2 regions of the Micromonospora sp. NPDC023814 genome follow, and region 2 is predicted to be linked to the other one. Evidence: riboswitches for the same ligand, from Rfam matches in the RefSeq annotation. Region 2 holds a riboswitch; the other holds the start of a gene.
The links. A riboswitch is a leader RNA that binds a small molecule or an ion and turns the genes downstream of it on or off. The one in region 2 is predicted to bind S-adenosylmethionine.
Positions count from the first base shown of each region.

Region 1: linked by a shared signal. The riboswitch ahead of AB0G14_RS24790 (ABC transporter substrate-binding protein) and the one ahead of thrC (threonine synthase) in region 2 are both predicted to bind S-adenosylmethionine.

Region 1 covers NZ_JBFAAF010000053.1:26,230-29,630, forward strand. The annotation lists gene AB0G14_RS24780 (amino acid ABC transporter ATP-binding protein) at 1-134, opposite strand, end outside; gene AB0G14_RS24785 (amino acid ABC transporter permease) at 137-913, opposite strand; gene AB0G14_RS24790 (ABC transporter substrate-binding protein) at 955-1,809, opposite strand; SAM riboswitch class IV at 2,077-2,188, opposite strand; gene AB0G14_RS24795 (hypothetical protein) at 2,387-3,079, opposite strand; gene AB0G14_RS24800 (S8 family peptidase) at 3,316-3,401, opposite strand, start outside.
Region 2 covers NZ_JBFAAF010000016.1:41,366-44,766, forward strand. The annotation lists gene AB0G14_RS11575 (ABC transporter permease subunit) at 1-596, shown strand, start outside; gene AB0G14_RS11580 (hypothetical protein) at 758-1,426, opposite strand; SAM riboswitch class I at 1,792-1,927, shown strand; gene thrC (threonine synthase) at 1,938-3,224, shown strand; gene AB0G14_RS11590 (LysR substrate-binding domain-containing protein) at 3,252-3,401, opposite strand, start outside.

The sequences.
Region 1 (3,401 bases), on a different contig from region 2:
GAGCCGGACGGGCCGATCACGCAGGCCGTCGCGCCCCGCGCGACGTCCAGGTCCACGCCGCGCAGCACCCGGTGCGACCCGAAGGCCAGGTGCACGTCGCGGACGCTCAGGCTCACCGAGGTCGTCGTGTCGATGCTCATCGCTGGTTTCCTCCCGCCGCGCCCGGCAGCGCCAGGTCGAGGTCGTCGTCGTCGGCGGGCGCGGCGGCCTGCCGGCCGTGCCGCAGCCGCCGGTCGATCCAGTTCACGACGTGGGTCAGCGGCACGGTCAGCGCCAGGTAGAACAGGCCGGCCAGCAGCAGCGCCGACTGGTTGCCGGTGTTCGCCGCGTAGTCCTGCCCGATCCGGAACAGCTCCCGCTGGCTGGCCAGCAGGCCGAGGAAGTAGACCAGGCTCGAGTCCTTGATCAGCGCGATCAGCTGGTTCACCCAGGCCGGCAGCACCCGGCGGATGCCCTGCGGCACGATCACCAGGCGCATCGCCTCGCCCCAGGACAGGCCCAGCGCCCGGGCCCCCTCCAACTGGGCGGCCTCCACCGACTGGATGCCGGAGCGGAAGATCTCGCCGATGTAGGCCGCCGCGATCAGCGACAGCGCCAGGATGCCCAGGGGATACGGGTTGGGGCCCCACACCTCCATGCCCAGCGGCGCCAGACCGACGCCGATGAGCAGGATGGTCGCCGCGGCCGGCAGGCCGCGGAACACGTCGGTGTAGACCCGCGCCGGCCAGCGCAACCATCGGGTACGCGAGATGCCGGCGACGGCCAGCCCCATGCCCAGCACCGAGCCGAGCAGGGCGGCGGAGATCGCGAGGATCAGCGTGTTGGGCAGCCCGACCGTCAGCATCTCGGGCAGCGCCTCGCGCATGGAGTCCCAGTCGAAGAAGGTCTCCCACAGGGTGCTCAACGGATCCATCGTGTTCTCCTACCGTCCCGCTCGCTCGTCGTCCGTAGGTGTCAGGAGGCGGCCGAGGCCGACGGCACCGGGACGGTGCCGCTGCCCGGCTTGAAGTCGGCGGGGATCGGGCGGCCCGGGTAGTACTGGGCCTGCAGGCGGCTCCACGTGCCGTCGGCGATCACCTCGTCGAGGCCCTTGTTCAGCGCCTCGCGCAGCTTGTCGTTGCCCTTGGCGAACGCGTACGCCGTCGGGGCCGGGCTGAGCAGCTTCCCCGCCACCTTGATCTTGCCGTTGCTGTCGGCGGCCGACTTGTCGCCGATCTCGGCGGGGGCGATCCAGGCGTCGGCGGTGCCGGCCTTGAGCTGGTTGATCGCGCCGTTGTAGTCGGGCACCCGGACCGGGTCGAGACCCTCGCCGGTGGCGTAGTCGTCCTGGACGGTGCCCTGCACGACCACGACCCGCTTGCCGGCGAGCTGGTCGAAACCGGTGATCGACGAATTGGCCGGCACGTCGAGCCCGAAGTGGCCGAAATCGTAGCCGTTGCCGAAGTCGACGGTCTTCTTGCGGGCCTCGGTGATGGTGATCGAGGAGCTTCCGACGTCGAACTTGCGGTTGTTGACCTGCGAGAGCAGCGCGGAGAAGTCCGTCCCGACGAACTCGACCTTCAGGCCGACCCTCGCGGCGACCGCGGTGAGCAGGTCGTTGTCGAAGCCGGTGAACTTGCCGTCCTTGAGGTAGACGTTCGGCGGGGCGTCCGTGAGCGTGCCGGTGCGCAGCACACCCGGCTGGAGCAGGTTGTACGGGTTGTCGGTCGCCTCGGTCGCGTCGTCGCCGCAGGCGGTCAGGGCGGTGGCGGCGAGGACGGCAGCGACGCCGAGGGCGGCGGCGCGGGTGAGGGCGGGAAGGAATCGCACAGGTGTCTCCGAAAGGGGTCTCCGACGGCGGGCACGGGCGTGCGTCGCCGGCGGTGCGCCCGGTGGGCGTACCGCTGGGGTGGTCCTGGGAAGGGGGTCTGGTGCGTGGCTAGCGCGGGTCGCCGGGGCGACACGAGGCGCTGCAGACCCGCATCATGTCGACGTGGCGGCGCCGGGTCAACGGCGGCGTCGGGGCCGCGGCGGGGACCGTCGGTACGCAGATGCGGAAGGACATGGCTCTCCTCGGTCGTTGCTGACCTGGGAACCAGGCCACGCTTGCACCGAAGCTGCTCCGGTGCCTGGTCTTCACCCGGGGCACCCCTGCGCGGACGAGGGTTGCCGGCCAGCGAGCCGGGGCTTGACGCTGGCGCTCATGACCTGCCGACGAGGCTAGCAGCCCCCCGTGGTGGTGCGTCCAGCCGCTATGACCACCCTCACGTGGTGCCGCCCGGCGCGAACGGAGACGATGCCGGGCCAGGCGGCGACCGGCGGCGAACCGAGGCCGACCCCGACGCCCAGCCCGGTGGCGAACCCACGCCGAACCCGGGGCCGAACCGGCGGGCTCGGTCCCGGGCGGTCACTCCTCGATCGCGCCGCCCACGCGCCGCAGGTGCTGCCGGAAGGTGTGGCCGGGGTCCGTGGCGCGGTGGGCGAGGTAGTCGGCGAACCCGGTCTGCTCGCGCAGCGTCTCGCCGGCGCGGATGCGCTGCGCCTGGACCCGCTCGACGCCCCGGATCCGCTGCGCCGCCGCCAACACCTCCCCGGCGTTCGCGGCGGGGACGAAGAGCACCCCGTCGTCGTCGGCGATGACAAGATCGTCGGCACTCACCAGGTGCGGCCCGATCCGGGCGCTGGCGAGCGTCTCCGGCTCCCGCTCGTCGAGGCGGTCCGGGCCCACCGGCAGGCTGCCGTAGCTGAACACGGGCAGGCCGATCTCCACCAGCTCGGGCGTGTCCCGGTGCAGGCCCCACACCACGACGCCGGCGACGCCGGCCGCGGCCCCCTCCAGCACCGCCAGGTCGCCGACGCACGCCTCGTCCGTCCGGCCGCCGTTGTCGATCACCAGCACGTCCCCAGGGGCCGCGCCCGCGTACGCCTCCAGGAACACGTCGACGCTGCCGTGGTGGCGCACCGGCAGCACCCGCCCGGCGAGGCGGTGGCCGGGGACGACCGCCCGGATCCCGGCCGGCGCCGCGCGCGGCGGCACGCCCAGCCGTACGCAGGCGTCGGCGATCAGCGGCGTGGACAGGTCGGCGAAACGCTCCGGCATGAGGTCCTCCCGGCGGTGTCCGAGGCGTCGACGGTCATCGTAGGAAGGCTGGCCCGCGCGGCGACCAGGTCCAATCCGGACCCGTTGGCCCGGCTGACGAGGACCCTGACCGGAAGGGCGAGCCCTCGGCACCGGCGAAGGCCACGCCGGGTGCGGGTCGGCAACGGATGTCGGGGCCCCGACTGGAGCTTCAGCCGGGGCCCCGGTGTGGGGGTGCGCTGGTGACGCCGTTGCCGCTAGAGCGTCAGCGTCCAGGTGTTGAGGTAGCCGGTGTCGCCGGAGGCGGCGTCCTGCACCCGCAGCTTCCAGGTGCCGTTACGGG
Region 2 (3,401 bases):
TCCTGCTGGTCGTGGTGGTGGCGCTGTTCTTCGGGGACACGGTGGCCAGCGAGGCGAGCTGGGGCAGCCTGCGCTACCTGCTGGCGATACCGGTGCCCCGGGCCCGCCTGCTGACGGTGAAGCTGCTCGTCGCGCTCGCCTACTCGGCCCTGGCGCTGCTGCTGCTCGCCGGCACCGCCCTGCTGATCGGCACGCTGCGCTACGGCTGGGAGCCGCTGCGCAGCACCGTCGCCGCCCAGCTCGAACCGGGGGAGGGGCTGCTGCGGCTGCTGGGGGTGCTCGGCTACCTGGCGGTCGTACTCCTGGTGGTGGCCGGCCTGGCGTTCCTGCTGTCGGTGGTGACGGACGCGGCGCTCGGCGCGGTCGGCGGCGCGGTGCTGCTGTGGATCCTCTCCAGCATCCTCGACCAGATCACCGCGCTCGGCGCGCTGCGCGCGTTCCTGCCGACTCACTACAGCACCGCCTGGCTGGGGCTGCTGTCGACGCCGGTGCAGACCGACGACGTGGTACGCGGCGCCATCTCGGCGATCAGCTACACGACGCTGTTCTGGGGCCTCGCCTTCTGGCGGTTCACCCGCAAGGACGTCGTCTCATAGCAGCGGCACCGACCCGCTCGCCGGGTTGCAGGGTCAGCGGCCGGGGTGGGTCGTCGAAGCCCGAGGTGATTCCTGCGGCCCCGTTGACCACCTGCACCGGGATCGCCGCTGTCGACCTGCCCCGTCTGTGCGACCGGCCGCGGGGGCCAGCGGCGGGGGCGTCAGGGGCGGTACGGGGCGTCGGTGTGGCTCAGCTCGGTCAGTGACGTGCCCCTGAGCTGGTAGACGGCGGTGCGCCGGATGTTCAGCTCGGCCATCGCGCTGTCCGGCGTCCGGGTCAGGTAGACCACCGTCGCCCTGCCGTCGCGCACGCTGACGCTCGACACCGGGGTGCGGTCGCCGAGGTCGGTCTGCGCCTGGTAGGCCGGGTCGCCGTCGACGTTGCGCCAGACGGCGAGGGTGAAGAAGCTGCCGCTGCCGCCGCCGTTGAGCATGACCGCGCCGACCGCGTCGGCCGCCCCGTCACCGTCGAGGTCGCCGATCGCGCAGGGCTTCTGCAGCTCGACGGTCGCGCCGTCCTCGCCCGACCAGCGGCCGCCGGCGAGGGGGATCGGGTCGGCGTACCCGTTGTAGCGGACCTTCCTGCTCCCCACCTCGGCGTCGCGCAGCTCCGCGCAGGTGAGCTGGTCGGCCGGCCGGGGCGTGCGGCGGGGGGTCGGAGTCGCCCGGGTCGTCGCCTCGTCGATGTCGAGGTCCTTCTTCGTCGAGGCGCCGGCCGGCCGGTCGGAGGACCGGTTGCGCTTCTTCCGGCTGCCCGTGGAGCAGGCGGAGGTGACGACCAGCAGGCAGGCCATGGAGAGCGCCACCACCGGGACGAGCTTGCGACGCATCGTGCGATCCCTTTCCGTCGATGAGCCCCCGCACCGTAACGGGTCGACGCCAGCCCGGCCGCGGGTCACGTCCGCGAGCGCCAGCGGTAGCGGTCACCTCCGTCGCCGGCGCCGGGCCCCGGTGCGGGTGCCCGGGTGGTCCCACGGACGGGGCAGCTCGACAGGTCCCGTGGAGGCGCTCGACGGGCCTCGTGGAGGCGTGGTGCCGACGTGCCCGACGCACGCTCGGGCGCGGCGCTCACCCGACCCGGTGGCGGTCGCCGACCCGGTCGCCGTGGGTGACCCGGTAGCGGGGCCGCTCACAGCGTGGGAACCCCGCTCGGCAGGGCAGGCTGTTGCCCGTAGACTCGGCGGCACAACTGCATACCTCATCCAGAGGGGCTGAGGGATACGGCCCGACGACGCCCCGGCAACCACCCCGCGCGCTCACCGCAGAGCGACCGGCGGGGCAGGTGCCAATTCCGTCCCCGCCGCAGGGTGCGATGCGGGGAAAGATGAGAGGACCCTCGACATGACGTCGACGTTCGCCGTCTCCGGCATCGACACCACCGCCAGCCCCGCCCGCGCCCTGGTCTGCCGCGCCTGTTCGGCCCGCTACCCGCTCGCCGCCCAGCACGCCTGCTACGAGTGTTTCGGCCCGCTGGAGGTCGACTACGACGCCGCCGCGCTGGCGACGGTCACCCGGGAGCAGATCGAGGCCGGCCCGCAGAACATCTGGCGGTACGCGGCGCTGCTGCCCGCCGGCCAGGACCCGGCGACCAGGGTCACCCTCGACCCGGGCTTCACCCCGCTGGTCGCCGCCCCGCACCTCGCGGCCGAGCTGGGCATCACCGCCCCGCTCTGGGTCAAGGACGACAGCGGCAACCCGACCCACTCGTTCAAGGACCGGGTGGTCTCGGTCGCGTTGACCGCCGCCCGGGCGCTCGGCTTCAGCCGCTACGCCTGCGCCTCCACCGGCAACCTGGCCAACTCGGTCGCCGCGCACGCCGCCCGGGCCGGGGCGCCGTCGGTGGTCTTCATCCCCGGCGACCTGGAGCAGGGCAAGGTCGTCACGACCGCCGTCTACGGCGGCGAACTGGTCGCCGTCGACGGCTCGTACGACGACGTGAACCGGCTCTGCGGCGAGCTGGTGGAGACGGACGAGTTCGAGGACACCGCGTTCGTCAACGTCAACGTCCGCCCCTACTACGCCGAGGGGTCGAAGACGCTCGGCTACGAGGTGGCCGAGCAGCTCGGCTGGCGGATCCCGGCCCAGGTGGTCATCCCGATGGCCTCCGGGGAGCTGCTCACCAAGATCGACAAGGCGTTCGCCGAGCTGGTCGAGATCGGGCTGGTCGAGCCGCCGGCCGGCGGCTGGAAAGTCTTCGGCGCCCAGTCGGCCGGCTGCAACCCGATCGCCGCCGCCCTGCACGCCGACACCGACACGATCACCCCGGTCAAGCCGACGGGCATCGCCAAGTCGCTGAACATCGGCGACCCGGCCGCCGGCCTCTACGCGTTGGAGGCGGTGCGCCGCACCGGGGGCTGGATGGAGTACGTCGACGACGACGAGATCCGCGCTGGCATCCGGCTGCTGGCCCGCACCACCGGCGTGTTCGCCGAGACCGCCGGCGGGGTGACGGTGGCGGTGCTGCGCAAGCTGGTCGAGTCCGGCCGGCTCGACCCGACCGCGGAGACCGTCGTCTTCAACACCGGCGAGGGGCTCAAGACCCTCGACGCGATCGCCGCCCAGGCCGGCCCCACCCACCGGATCAGGCCCTCGCTGCGCGCCGCCCGCGACGCCGGCCTCCTCGGCTGAGGTCCGAGGCCGGTGACCGCTCGCGGCTCAGCCGCCGGCCCGGCCCGCCCCGGCACCGGTCGCGCGACTCGCCCCCACGCCGGCCACCCGGTCCGGTCTGCCATCGGCCGGCGTGAGCACGGCGTGCAGGCGGCGCGCGACCGTCGCCGCGACCTGACGGAAGGCGAGCACGGCGGC